DNA from 2 places in the Priestia sp. SRI_019 genome. Region 2 is predicted to be linked to the other one. Evidence: riboswitches for the same ligand, from Rfam matches in the RefSeq annotation. Region 2 holds a riboswitch; the other holds the start of a gene.

Region 1 (7,397 bases), on a different contig from region 2:
GAAGTTTCATGCGACGATTTTCTCTTTCATTTTTTCATGACTTTTGGTGCAATAAACATATAGTTAAATGTTAAGGTAGAAATAAATTCCTTATGGTACACTTAAAGAAGAATTTATGAAACGGAGCGATATGATGAAAGCCATAAACTTAATCTCAATTGCCTTTGGCGCTATCGCTGGTACATATGCACGTTATTTGCTGAATCTTTCCTTATTATATACGGGCTATCCAATAGGAACGGTAATCGAAAACCTATTAGGAAGCTTCATACTAGGCCTATTAACAGGATTTTTTGTGTGGAAAAAGCCAAAAGAATGGATAAAGCTTGGACTAGGAGTTGGCGTGTGCGGCGGTTTTACAACGTATTCAACGTTTGCAGGAGACGTCATTTCTCTCACTCAGCACCATTTATTTGGGGGAGCCATTTATGTCATTGTCTCTTTAGTAGGTGGAATCCTTCTTGCTTTAGCAGGCTATCTATGCGGTGAAGCGGCAGGGGAAAATTTAGTGAAAGTACATGAGGTGAAGTAAATGAGCATAGTGAGCTTGGCACTTGGTGGAGCAGCTGGAGGAATATGCCGTTATCTTTTGGGTTTAAAAGTTACAAAAGCAGTTTCAAACCCTCCTTTTCCAGTATCAATGCTGTTTGTAAACTTGCTCGGTGCGTTTGGCCTTGGTCTTTTTTACGGTAGTTATTATGGAAAGGTTCCGAGTCATGCTTATGATGATTCAATATTTTTAATGATTGGCATTGGTTTTTTTGGTGCCTTTACCACTTTTTCAACGTTTAGTGTGGAAACCGTACAGTTAATTCGAGAAAAATCTTATCGGAAAATGTTGGCTTACGTGGGGATTTCAGCATTTGGAACAGTTGGTTTATTTACAGTCGGTTTAATGGCAGGAACGTTTTTATTTAAGTAAAGAGAACGTTTCTAGTAGGGAAAAACAAAAAGACGGAGAAGTAGAGAATGGATAGAAAAGCAGAAGTTTGGAAATACATTTTGTTGATTGTAGCTGTTGCAGGTCAGATCATCGGTTTTTTATTTTTATTTATAAATGTTGTGGCGGCATTTATTTTTTACGGTTTTTATATTCTAACTTTTATTATGTTACTCCTGCTGTTTATATGGGATCGGAAAAAGGAAAAAGACAAAGAAGAATTTGACGACTATACCGATTACTAACTATATAAAAAGCAGAATGATGCGGTGCGCCGGGCCTCTTAGTAAAGAAGCTTAAAAGATACATCTATAAAAGGAAGAGAGCCGTAAGAGCATAAAGAGATATTGTATTTACATCTAGTTGTGTTATAATTTTAAGTGCAAAAACAAAATCAATAAATAGCAATCACTAGGGGAGCTTTTTGAAGCTGAGACGAATGTATTTCGGACCCTTTGAACCTGATCTGGTTTGTACCAGCGTAGGGAAGTGGCGATCATGTTTACATAACGATACATGCTAACCACTCTACGTTGTAGAGTGGTTTTTTTGTATGTAATCAAGCCCTCTACACAAGATGAAGTGATTGAAATTTCTCTTTATTCTGAATGGAAAGGTTTCGATCATATGGATATTCCTAAATTTCATGTCATTACAACAGATAAGCAGCCAGTTAAAGAGGTTCGGGACATTTTAACGGCTATTGAGCCTTTTGTGGGTGTCATTCATATTAGAGAAAAAAAGAAAACGGCAAAGCAGATTCAATGTTTGCTAGAAAGCCTGCCATTTTGTCGCTCTAAAATTATTGTAAATGACCGAGTTGATGTAGCGCATGCTTTAAAAGCAAAAGGCGTACAGCTTGCCTATCATAGTTTAGATGTTTCGTGTGTTAGAGACGCATTTCCTTCTCTTATTGTGGGAAAATCAGTTCACTCTGTGGAAGAAGCTCTAGAAGCTGAAAAAGATGGCGCTCATTATATTCTATACGGACATATTTATTCAACTCATTCAAAAAAAGGATTAAAAAGTCGAGGGATAGCAGCGCTAAAAGAAGTAGTAGACGCTGTGGAGATACCAGTTATTGCGATTGGTGGGATTACACCTGGAAATGCCAAAGAGGTACTGCAAACAGGAGCACATGGTATAGCTGTGATGTCTAGTGTCATGCTTGCGCAAGATCCCCTTAAAGCGATTAAACAATATTCTCATATATGGACATCTGGAGGTGGAGAAAATGAAGCAGCATTATGATGTACTGTTAGTCGGAGGAGGCATAATTAGCTCTTCTATCGCTTATCATTTGTCAAAACAAGGAGCATCAGTAGCCATTCTTGAGCGCAATCAAATTGGTTGTGAAGCTTCAAGTGCAGCCGCTGGTATTTTAGGTGCTCAAGCTGAAATTGATGAAGAAGGTCCTCTTTTAGACCTTGCTATTAAGAGCAGAAGCATGTTTCCTGAGCTGGTGAAGGAACTAAAAGAAAAAACGGCCATCGACGTAGAGCTCATTCAAAAAGGCTTATTAAAAGTCGCTGTAACAGAAGAAGATGCACACGTATTAAAGAAAAAAGCCGCTCAGCACCACAGGTGGGATGAACATGTAAAATGGATTGATGTAAAAGAAGCGCGTTTGTTAGAACCCGGGCTCTCTCCAGACATATACGGAGCCATTACAATACCGGGGGACGGCCAGCTAGCTCCGGCTAAGTTAACGCAAGCTCTTGCTCATGGAGCCTTGTATCACGGAACAGATATATTCGAATACTGTGACGTTCATTCTCTTATTATGGAAAATGAAACAGTAAAAGGTGTACAGACGTCCAAAGGATCTTTTTATGGAGAAAAAGTAGTTATTGCAGCAGGCTCATGGGCTAAACGCTTTATTTCTTCTGAACATTTAGGTCAGGTGTTTCCTGTAAAAGGGGAGTGTATTGCTTTGCAAAGTCATAAGCCTTTGCTTTCTAAAACGATATTTTTAGATGAAGGTTTTTACTTAGTGCCAAAGACTGGTGGAAGAATCGTAATAGGGGCAACTAAGCTACAGCATGATTTTACCAAGACGGTTTCTGCACAAGGTATTCAATTTTTGCTGAATAAAGCTTCTGCGCTTCTGCCGGCTATTAAAGAAGCCACATTTGAAAAAGCATGGGCAGGTCTTCGTCCACAAACAAATGATGGCTGGCCTTATTTAGGAGAGCATCCTGAAATAGTGAATCTACACATGGCGTTTGGCCACTACCGAAACGGTATTTTATTAAGTGCTGCAACTGGAAAAATTATGGCTGATGCTTTGTTAGGGAAAAAGCCGAATCATTCATTTTTTACATCATTTCAGCTAACTAGAGTAATGGAGGGAGTTCATTGAATCTAATCATTAATGGTAAGACCGTTACTGTTGGAGAGGAAATTGAAACGGTTCAGCACTTGTTGCAGGCTCAGAACCTGCATGAACGAGTGGTAATTGTTGAGCTAAACAAGAATATTTTACAAAAAGAAGAACATAGTGATGCAAGTTTAAAAGATGGAGATGCGTTAGAAGTCGTTTCATTTGTAGGAGGAGGATGAAGAGTATGTTAAAAATTGGACAATATACATTTAATTCACGTTTATTATTAGGAACAGGGAAATTTCCGGACTTTATGACTCAGCGTCAAGCGGTAGAAGAGTCGGAAACAGAAATTTTAACATTTGCTGTTAGACGAATGGATATTTTTGATCAAAATCAGCCTAATTTACTAGAAGCGCTTGATGTGAAGCGTTTCACTCTTTTGCCTAACACTGCTGGAGCAAAAAATGCAGAAGAGGCCGTACGTATTGCTAAATTAGCAAAGGCTTCTGGACTTTGTGATATGGTGAAAGTAGAAGTAATTGGATGTGATAAGACGCTGCTTCCTGATCCAGTTGAAACATTAAAAGCTAGTGAAGAACTGTTAAAAGAGGGCTTTACCGTTTTACCTTACACATCAGATGATGTTTTACTTTCGCGTCGTTTAGAGGAGTTAGGCGTACATGCCATTATGCCAGGAGCTTCGCCTATCGGTTCAGGTCAAGGTATTATTAATCCGTTGAACATGCGTTTTATCATTGAACAATCAACTGTTCCAGTAATTGTAGATGCAGGTATTGGAACGGCTTCAGACGCAGCTCAAGCTATGGAGCTAGGAGCAGATGGTGTGTTATTAAATACAGCTGTTTCAGGAGCAAAAGATCCTGTGAAAATGGCTCGTGCTATGAAGCTAGCGATTGAGGCAGGAAGAGCAGCATTTGAAGCAGGACGTATTGAAAAGAAACAATATGCAACGGCAAGCAGTCCAACAGAAGGGATGAGTATCGGTTGATTAATCGTTATTCCCGCCAAGAACTGTTTCAACCTATTGGAAAAGGCGGACAGCAGCTAATTCAAGAAAAGCATGTTCTGATTGTAGGAGCAGGTGCTCTTGGAACAGGGAACGCCGAGGCCCTTGCGCGAGCGGGGGTAAAGAAAATAACGCTCATTGACCGGGACTATGTAGAGTGGAGCAACCTTCAGCGTCAGCAATTATATAGTGAAAAAGATGCTGATAAAAGAATTCCAAAAGCAATTGCTGCTAAAAAAAGGCTTCACGATATTAATCATGATGTAAAAATAGAAGCGCACGTAGCAGACGGTACCCCTCAAGTTTTAGAACAGCTTGTTGAGGGGGTAGATGTTATGATTGATGCGACCGATAATTTTGACACACGCCTTGTAATGAATGATTTATCACAAAAATATGATATTCCTTGGATTTACGGAGCTTGTGTAGGAAGTTATGGAATTAGTTATACGATCATACCAAGTGAAACACCGTGTTTATCCTGTTTGCTTGAATCTGTACCGCTTGGAGGGTTAACATGTGATACAGTGGGGATTATTAGTCCTGCTGTACAAATGGTAGTCGCTCATCAAGTAACAGAAGTGTTAAAAATATTAGTCGGAGACTGGAATGCGCTCAGGAGGGAACTTGTTTCGTTTGACGTATGGAAAAATGAGTATACGAGCATCAATGTGAACGTGTTTCGCAAATCTGCTTGCCGCTCATGCGGCAGTGAACAAACCTATCCCTTTTTACAATATGAAAATCAAACGAAAACAGCTGTGCTATGCGGAAGAAACACGGTACAAATCCGTCCGGGCAAATCAGCTAAGCAGCCGCTGCAGTCTTTAGGTGAACGATTAAAAGAAAAAGGATATAAAATTGAACAAAATCCGTATCTGCTTTCTTTTTATGTAGATGATTACCGTTTAGTTATGTTTCAAGATGGGCGCGTCTTTGTCCATGGAACAAATGATATAGTAGAAGCAAAGTCACTTTATCATCGGTATATTGGGTAAGAAAGAGATGGAGGTTTCAAGCATGACAGTACAAAAAGCATTAACCATTGCTGGATCAGACAGCGGTGGAGGAGCAGGCATTCAAGCTGATTTAAAAACATTTCAAGAGCGTGACGTTTTTGGCATGTCTGTTATTACAGCTGTGACTGCACAAAATACAGTTGGCGTTCAAGGAGTTTATCCTTTAGAAGTAGAAGCAGTTGAAACGCAGTTAGATTCAATTGCCACTGACTTATTTCCTAATGCAGTGAAGACAGGTATGTTGTTCAGTGCTGATATTATTTACGCAGTGGCTCGTAAAATCAAACAGTACGGACTGCAAAATGTTGTAGTTGATCCCGTTATGATTGCAAAAGGCGGTCAGTCTCTTCTTCAAAGAGAAGCCGTACAGGCTCTAAAAGAATTATTGCCTCTTTGTGAAGTCATTACGCCGAACATACCGGAGGCGGAAGTCATCACGGGTAAAGAAATTCACACGATCGAAGACCGAAAAGAAGCGGCAAAACAGATTCATGAGCTAGGTGTAAAGCACGTGGTAATTAAAGGCGGACATGATCAATCTCATCAAGATATGATTGATATAGTGTATGATGGTCATACGTACGTTGAAATCACGCATGAAAAGATGAATACAAAGCATACACATGGAACGGGATGCACGTTTGCTGCTTGCGTCACAGCTGAACTAGCGAAAGGCAAAAGCGTGGTTGAAGCAGTTCAAATCGCTTCCGATTTTGTTCACTATGCGATTAAGCACACGCTTGAAATTGGTTCCGGGCACGGTCCTACTAATCACTGGGCGTATGGAAAATACTTTCGTTCAAACATATAAAAAAACGTGCCTACAATCTAGGCACGTTTTTTATGAAGAAGGAATATGGGTAGGAATCTCTCCATCGATGCCTAAATAATAATGTCTAAGGGGCTTTAAATTATCATCAAGCTCATAAACAAGCGGCACGCTTGTAGGAACATTCAAGTTCGCAATGCCATCAGGGGAAATGTTATCCAAGTACTGCATCAGAGCCCTAATCGTATTACCGTGAGCGGAAATAATAACCTTTTTGCCAGCTTTAATAGAAGGAGCAATAGTTTCGTCCCAGTATTCTAGAACCCGCTTTTCTGTATCAGCTAAGTTTTCCGTTACAGGAAATTGTCCCTTAGCTAATTCCTTATACTTAGGGTTGGAAGCTTCATAGCGAATATCTGTTGTCTCTAAAGCAGGAGGGCGTTCGTTCATCGACCTTCTCCACAAATGCACTTGCTCTTCTCCAAATTTTTTTGCGGTTTCTTCTTTGTTCAAACCTTGAAGAGCCCCGTAGTGCCGTTCATTCAGCCTCCAAGATTTATATACGGGAATCCACATGAAGTCCATTTGATGTAAGACAATCCACAGAGTGCGAATGGATCGTTTTAAAACAGAAGTATAGGCAATATCAAAAGTATATTCGTTTTTCTTTAGCACTTTTCCAGCTTCTCGCGCTTCTTGCAATCCATTTTTAGAAAGATCTACATCCGTCCAGCCTGTAAATTTATTTTCAAGATTCCACACGCTTTGTCCGTGCCGAATCAACACAAGTTTTATCATCGTGTTCTCCTTTCAACAGTGACTAAGGACTCTATTCTTTTTTATTATGAGAAGGAAAGAGTTTTTTATCCTAAAGCCGGGGAAAGGAGTTTTTATCATTTAGAAAAAGTGATGCCGAAAAGTAAAGCTTTAACTTTTTTACGCATATGATAAAAATAAAAAAGGGAAGGGAAGATAGTGAATGAGTGACCAAGAACGTCAGATTCAAGCGCTGCACGGCCAGATTGAAGATTTAAAAGAAGAAATGTATCAGATGAAGCTTGATATTAGCACATTAGAGAAAGAAAAAGGAAAGCCTGTTTTGACACCGGCTCTCGTTGGTCAAATAGGAGGTTTTGTTCTAGGTGGATTAGCTATAATCGGTATTTTCTGGATGTAGAACTTCTCGTTTTGAAAACGAAAAGTTCTCCTGATTTTTCAATAAGCAATTCCAACGCGGCATTTGGAAAACTTTTGAGCCCATATCTCATGGTAGGTAAAGTGAGCCGTATCTCCCGTTGAAATTTTAACGGCATCAG
Region 2 (7,397 bases):
ATTCACTTAATGGTGTTCCGCTGTAGCCTACTACTTTTCCTTCTAAATCTTTAGGACGCTTAATACCGCTATCTTTCAGCGCCACAACTCGGTTCAACGGAGACCTTACGATTGCTCCTACCGACTTTACCGGCACATCTTCATTTGCTCGTGCCATTGCTACATCAGGCTGATAATAAAGGCCGAGCGTAACTTTCCCCGCAGCTGCTAAATTAAGCGAGTCTGTTGGATTAGCAGGAAACTGTACTTTTACATTCAGCCCTTCTTTTTTGAAATATCCTTTTTCTTGTGCAGCGTAAATGAAGCTGTGCACTGCATTTGGGTACCAATCAAGCATAATTGTAACGTCTTTTAATTTTTTACTGTCACCAGCTTTATTTTCCTTGTCCTGGCCGCAAGCAGCGAGCATCAAAACAAGCATCAGGCTTAAGCCAATTACAAACCATTTTTTCATTCTGTTTTCCTCCACTTTAATGAACGTTTTTCGAAACCTACTACAATAATAAAGAATAAAATACCAAGCGCGGATAAAATCACAATTGGTGCAAATACACCAGCTGCATCAAACTGCGTCATCATGCGACGACTGAAATATCCTAAGCCTGCTTGTGCACCTAACCATTCCCCAATAGCCGCACCTATTATACTAAAGGTAACCGCTACTTTGAGCCCTGAATAAAAATGAGGCAGTGCAGAAGGAATGTTCAGCTTAAAAAATATATCTTTTTTTGTTGCTCCCATCGTTAACATGAGTTCTTTTAACTCTTTGTTTGTGGAACGAAGCCCGTCAAACGTGCTAACGGTAATGGGAAAAAACGTAATTAATACGGTCACAATCACTTTGCTCCAAATGGAGTAGCCAAACCACAGCACAAATACAGGAGCAATGGCAATGGTCGGGATCATTTGTGACGCAATAATAAGCGGATAGAAAGCACGCTCAATAAGCGGGCTCCAATTCATCCACACGGCCAGCATAACTCCCAGCACCACGGATATAATCAGCCCAATTACGACAATAGATAGCGTAGCTGGTAAATGCTTAAACAATAAATCCATTCGCAGCTCCCAAAGCTTCGTTAAAATACCGGTGGGCGTTGGTAAAATAAATGGATAGTTTACAACGCGTGCTCCAATTTCCCAAGCAGCCAGCAAAATGACGACTAAAATAACTGAAGCCCCGTATTTTTTCATGTGTTCACCTTCGATCTAAGCTGTTCAATTAAATAATCTTTCACGTCAAGCACACGCTGTTGATTCAAATCTTTTTGCGTTCGAGGTCTGCTAAGCGGCACTTGAATCTCTTCAAGATGACTTACCGGCTTGTCTGAAAAGATAAAAATACGATCTGATAAAAAAAGCGCTTCGTTTACGTCATGAGTGATAAATAAGATGGTGTGCTTACGCTTTTGCCATTGTTCAAGCAGCCATTCCTGCATCGATAAACGCGTAATGGCATCAAGCGCACTAAAAGGCTCATCTAAAAGCAGCACGTTAGAACCGCTTAATACCGTTCGCAGAAAAGAAACACGCTGCTTCATCCCTCCAGATAAATCACTTGGAAAACGATCTTCATACCCTTTTAAACCAAACTCTTCGAGCAGCTGAGATACTTGCTTATGAGCACTTGCTTTTGACACATTGTGAAGCTCAAGCGGCAGCGCTGCATTGTCTAAAATCGTGCGCCACGGAAGAAGCAAATCTTGCTGCGGCATGTAGCCCACTTTTCCAAGCCGCTTTTCATAAGACTGTCCATTAATCACGATATCGCCTTCACTCTGCTGTTCAAGACCTGTAATGAGACGAAACAACGTACTTTTCCCAGAACCGCTCGCTCCAACGATACTGACAAACTCGCCTTCTTTCACGTCTAAGTTTAATGATGTTAAAATCGGTTGATCACCGTTTTTGTACGTAAAACTGACGTTTTGAAAAGATAACACAGACTTATTCATGAATTGGCCACATCGCTTCGTTATAAGCCATATCCCAGAACATATACTCAAAACGCGTTGTATTTAAGAAAATTTCTTCGAGCTTTTCTAACTCCGCTTCTGATTTGTCTTCAGTAAGTGAGTCGAATAAATTAATGCACCATGTTGCTAGTTCTCCAAATTCTTCTGAGCTGTACATTTCAATCCACTCTCGATAAAACTCATTTTCAGCTCCAGGCTTTTCACTGAGTTCTTTTCCTATTTCCCAATAGCTCCACATACAAGGCAAAAGAGCCGCCACTAATTCAGCTAATGTTCCGCTTTGACCAACGTGCAGCATATAGTGTGTGTATGCAAGCGTTGTAGGAGATGGCTGCGCTTTTTCTAATTCTTTTTCGCTGATTTCAAATTTCTTGGCATACTCACGGTGCAGGCTCATTTCTTCGTTTAATGTAGAATCCAAAAGTGCAGCAAATTTCCCCATCGTTTGAAGATCGGTAGCTTTCATGGCTCCAATCGCAAATAATTTGGCATAATCAATTAGGTAAAGGTAATCTTGAATCATGTAAAAGCGAAACTTCTCCTTTTCAAGCGTTCCGTCTCCCATTCCCTGTACAAAGGGATGATTATGATTTTGACGCCAAATAGGCTGCAGCTTTTCGTATAATCGTTCACTAAATTTCATGATGATCACTCCTTATGCGTATGCAGCCACGTATAAATGAACTGCACCATCACTTTTGTATATTGAACAAGCTGATTTATATCTAATTGTTCGTTCACAGCATGTGCATTTGCTAAATTTCCCGGACCGTAAATAGCGGCCGGAATCCCCGCATCAGCTAGCCATCCCCCATCTGTTACGCTAGTTGACACATCAATTGGAGGTTTTTTCCCTTCTATTTGTTCATGAGTATTTGCAAGCAGCTGTACTCCAGCATGATTTTCATCAATTTCTAATGAGGGGAAGATTTCTCCTCTGTCTTCAATCATTGACGTGCCTCCCCATTCAAAGGTTGGCAGATTATCTTTTAACCATGGATCTGCTTTTGCAATAGCTAAAATGTATTCTTCCACTTCTTTTGATACTTGATCGTATGATTCATTAGGATAATAGTGAACGGTGACCCACAGCCTGCATTCATCTGCAATAAAAGCAGCATGTCTTCCACCTTCGATCACTGCTGGATTAATCGTGTTTGTCCCTGGCAAAAACCCTGGATAGCTCTTTGTAACAGCCCAGTGGCGCTCCAATTCTTGCAGCCCTCCGATCACTTTTGCCATCTTCTCAATAGCACTCGCAGCTAACAGCCCTCCTCCAGCATGAATCATACTTCGGCGTGTACCGTCATGATAGGTTTTACTGCTTTTTATCGTAATCCAGCCCGTGATCACTCCGCCTTGACCTTGAATATGTAAATCACTCGTATCGGCAACAAGCGCAAAGTCAGCTGTATATCCTTTCTGACAGCATTGCAGCGTACCTGCCTCTCCCACTTCTTCTCCTACAACGGATTCAAAAATCAAGTCTCCCGGCAGTTCGATTTCTGCTTCTGTTAAAAGCTGAACTGCAAATAATGCTCCTGCCAAGCCGCCTTTCATATCAGCAACTCCGCGTCCGATTATCATGTTGTCTTTTACCACAGCTTCAAATGGATTTGTCTCCCACTTTTCATTTTCTTGTACCTCAGCTACATCCATATGCCCGTTAATAATTAAACTTTGATAGTCAGCTGATTTTTTTCCTTTTAACGTGCCCACTACAATAGGATCGTTGCAATATAAATCCCACATATCGATGGAAAAACCGCAGTTTTTAAGAAAATCCGCTACGTAGCGCTGCGCTTCATGAGAATTTCGTGCAGGAGGCGCTGGCGTTTTATATGAAACAAGCGTTTTTACTAACTGGATTAGCTCCCCTTTGCGATCCTCTACCTGTTTGACAAGCAAATCAATTGTTTCTTCCATGTATGACACCTTCCTTTACGCATAAAAAAACACTTCTTTCGCAGGAAAGAAGTGTTTTTGTTTATATACAAAAAATTATTATAACGAGTTCGTAAGGAAATACCATACAAAACATCCATTACAATACCTCTTTCCTACGCTAGTATTACCTAGTTCAGGTCATAAGGGTTAAGACTTCTCGTCTCTCTCAGCTTAGAAAGCACCCCTAGTGGCGTTGTATCTCTATAAAATTAAACGATTATCATATGTTTACCTGTAATAGTTTTATCATAGTAAAGCGTTTTATTCAATAGAAAGGTTCATGATTTAGCAATGAAAATAGTTTCCTTTTTAGTAAAATAAAAAGCACACACCTTTTTTCAGTAGTATGTGCTCTTTACTTTTATAAGCTTACTAGTTAGCTATCGGCTTCTTTAAAAATACACCGTTTTTCCATTCAGACAGGAATAAGCTCAAGTTTTTGCCTCGGTTTCACTAACGAAAGCAGCTCATGATCTTCTTCTATCACATACCCAATCACGTTCACATTCGCATTTGCAGGCAAATTCGTTTTAGCTATTTGAACCTCTCCTCTGTAACGTCCGTAGCCATCATTGTCCATTGTAATTGCTCCGATTCTGCGCTCGACTGTATGAAATGGCGGCACTGGTTTTACAGATCGAGTATCAACTAAACGCAGAGCGTCTCTTGATACATCTGGACGCACGCTGTACGTTCCCTCTATATGAGGTGAACGAATGCGCAGCGGAATAATGCTGCTTTCTTGATATTGAACTAAACGCTTTAATAAACTTGAACCGACGCATGAATCTCCAATATAAACCTCCGCTACTCCGCAGCCGTATAAATCCACTGCAGAGGTAAAAGGGCATCTATTACGGTCTTTTTCTCTAGTAGGAAGACCTTGATAAATAGGGCCTCTCTTTTCGCCTTCCCCAGGAATATAAGCGCAGACTGGGATACGAAGTTCATTAAATAAATCTGTCTGCTTTTGAAAAAATGTTTCTTCAAGCCCTGTTTCAGGTCGAGGATAAAAATTATGCCATGCAAGCAGCTGATGATGATGAAGACCTGCACATAAGAGTGCTTCAATTTCTTGTGTGGATAACGTACTTGCATTAACAGCAATATAAAATTCATTCGCAAGCGAAAGAGTTTCTGCTGTGCTAAACCCATCGTCTAGTCTAATACCAGATACGCCAAGTGAAGATAGCGACATAAGGCTTTCAATACCTAAATGAACCGGCGTATGCTTGGATACGTCTGCATACACGCTTATTCCACAATCTCTAGCCACATGAAGCAGTTCTTTTGCCCGTTCAGCCAAATCTCCTTTTTCCTCTGGAATGTGAAGCGAAGTGAATGCATGTGTGACGCCGCACTCACTTGCTTCTATTAATCTTTTTTTAGCATCACTATCATTTAAATAAAACGAAATGCCAATCATTCAAACTCTCTCGCCATTTCATCGTTGAATCCAAAGAAATACGTACAAACAAAGCCGGCTGCGTAAGCAACAACTAACCCGAGTAAATAAAGAAGAATTTGATGCGCATGAACTAAAAACGTAAGCGGCAAACCTGAGACTCCCACTGCTACAGTCGCAATATGAAAGTGCGCCTGAAACGCTCCGCCGATTCCAGCTCCAATACAAGCGGTTAAAAAGGGGCGTCCTAAAGGAAGTGTGACTCCAAAAATAAGCGGCTCTCCAATTCCAAGCAGCCCTGAAGGAAGAGCGCCTCCAATTGCTCGCTTTAAACGCTTTTTCTTTGTTTTGATATAGATAGCAAAAGCTGCACCGACCTGACCGGCTCCGCCCATTGCTAGTATAGGAAGAAGCGGATCATCTCCAATTGAATTGATAAGCTCTAAATGAACAGGAGTAAGACCTTGATGCAGTCCTGTAATGACGAGCGGTAAAAATGTTGCTCCTAAAATAAAGCCTGCTACAACTCCTCCAACCTCTAAAACTCCTAAAAGGCCTTTTGTGATTCCGTCTGAAATCAAGCCGCCGATTGGCATGAATACTACATACGTAATAATGCCTGTAATTAACACCGTAACGGTTGGTGTAATAATAATATCCAGTGACTGAGGGACAAATTTACGCACTCGTTTTTCCACTACGGCCATAAAGATTGCTGCAAGCAACACGCCAATTAAGCCACCCCGACCCGGCAAAAGTGCTTCACCAAAAAGTTTAATATCAGCTACGGCAGGATTAATGACTAAAATACCTGCTAAGCCCCCTAAAGCCGGCGAACCACCAAATTCTTTTGCCGCATTAATACCTACTAAAATACCAAGATAAGCAAATAAGCCGCTTCCGATAACGGTTAAAAGAATAGCAATCTGTGAATCTGCAGGAAGCCACTTCGCTTGAACTGCTGCTTTTGTCACTCCGGTGATAAGTCCAGATGCTACAAGAGCAGGTATTAACGGAATAAAAATACTTGCAATTCGGCGAAGCAAGAGCTTAAACGGAGTTGCATTTTTTTCTTTCAGCTCCGATTTCCGCTGAGCCGCACGATTTTCTAAATTAATACCGCCAGATTCATCAATTAACTTTCCAAACTCCTCTGTTACTTTGTTTACTTTTCCAGGACCAATAATGATTTGCAGCGTTTCTTCTTCCACTAATCCGAGTACGCCTTCAAGCTTTCGTATATCTGCCTTTTTTACAATTGAATCATCTTTTACAGTCACGCGCAGCCGCGTCATACAATGCGTATACGCTTCAATATTTGATGCTCCCCCAAGCATCTCCAAAATAACCTTTGCTAATTGATGATTATCTAAAGACATGTTAATCCCCCTTTGTATTTTCCTCTTAGATGGATACGGTACTGAGGAAACAGACCACAAAATCCCCTTTTTGTAATCGCTTTCTTTTTTTATTTCTTAGTTTTCAAAAACTGAATAGCATCCCTTGTTTTATCAATATACTCAATCGTTTGGTCATACTGCTGCGCTGCAATACTTAAAAATAGTATATCAATCACATAAAGCTGGGCTAAACGAGACGATGTAGCTGCGCTTCGAAACGGCGCTTCTTGAGAATAAGACGTATACAAACAGATATCTGCTAAAGACGAAACGGTAGACTGTCCGTATTTGGTTAAGCTAATCGTCTTTACTCCGCGATTTTTAGCTAAAGATAAGACGTTGCTTACTTCAGGAGTCTCTCCTGAAAAAGAGATGCCCACAACTACATCGTCTTTACTTGCATTTGCGATGAGTGTAGCTGCTAAATGGCTATCTGCAAAAGCCGTGGCATTTTTATTAATTCGAAGAAATTTTTGCTGCGCATCCATAGCAATAATATGTGAAGCACCGATTCCAAAAAAATGAATGTTTTTAGCTTCAATCAGCGCTAAAACAGCCCGCTCTGCTTCTTTATAATTCACAAGCTCGGCCGTATCACTTAGACTTTGAATGCTGTTGCTTGCCGTTTTTTTGACAATAGATTGAATCGTTTCATTTGTTTCAATATCC

What was found. A riboswitch is a leader RNA that binds a small molecule or an ion and turns the genes downstream of it on or off. The one in region 2 is predicted to bind thiamine pyrophosphate.
Region 1: linked by a shared signal. The riboswitch ahead of AC2YJL_RS23930 (thiamine phosphate synthase) and the one ahead of AC2YJL_RS19695 (acetylornithine deacetylase) in region 2 are both predicted to bind thiamine pyrophosphate.

The regions. Positions count from the first base shown of each region.
Region 1 covers NZ_JBYCZN010000006.1:70,362-77,758, forward strand. Annotated here, with positions in the region: gene AC2YJL_RS23915 (fluoride efflux transporter FluC) at 116-532, shown strand; gene crcB (fluoride efflux transporter CrcB) at 533-922, shown strand; gene AC2YJL_RS23925 (hypothetical protein) at 970-1,185, shown strand; TPP riboswitch at 1,344-1,445, shown strand; gene AC2YJL_RS23930 (thiamine phosphate synthase) at 1,568-2,191, shown strand; gene thiO (glycine oxidase ThiO) at 2,175-3,302, shown strand; gene thiS (sulfur carrier protein ThiS) at 3,299-3,502, shown strand; gene AC2YJL_RS23945 (thiazole synthase) at 3,508-4,275, shown strand; gene AC2YJL_RS23950 (thiazole biosynthesis adenylyltransferase ThiF) at 4,272-5,291, shown strand; gene thiD (bifunctional hydroxymethylpyrimidine kinase/phosphomethylpyrimidine kinase) at 5,314-6,123, shown strand; gene gpmA (2,3-diphosphoglycerate-dependent phosphoglycerate mutase) at 6,154-6,879, opposite strand; gene AC2YJL_RS23965 (hypothetical protein) at 7,061-7,258, shown strand; gene AC2YJL_RS23970 (NAD(P)-dependent oxidoreductase) at 7,297-7,397, opposite strand, start outside.
Region 2 covers NZ_JBYCZN010000003.1:271,125-278,521, reverse strand. Annotated here, with positions in the region: gene AC2YJL_RS19715 (ABC transporter substrate-binding protein) at 1-454, opposite strand, end outside; gene AC2YJL_RS19710 (ABC transporter permease) at 451-1,194, opposite strand; gene AC2YJL_RS19705 (ABC transporter ATP-binding protein) at 1,191-1,955, opposite strand; gene tenA (thiaminase II) at 1,948-2,619, opposite strand; gene AC2YJL_RS19695 (acetylornithine deacetylase) at 2,625-3,902, opposite strand; TPP riboswitch at 4,017-4,119, opposite strand; gene AC2YJL_RS19690 (MupG family TIM beta-alpha barrel fold protein) at 4,339-5,349, opposite strand; gene AC2YJL_RS19685 (PTS transporter subunit EIIC) at 5,346-6,707, opposite strand; gene AC2YJL_RS19680 (MurR/RpiR family transcriptional regulator) at 6,797-7,397, opposite strand, start outside.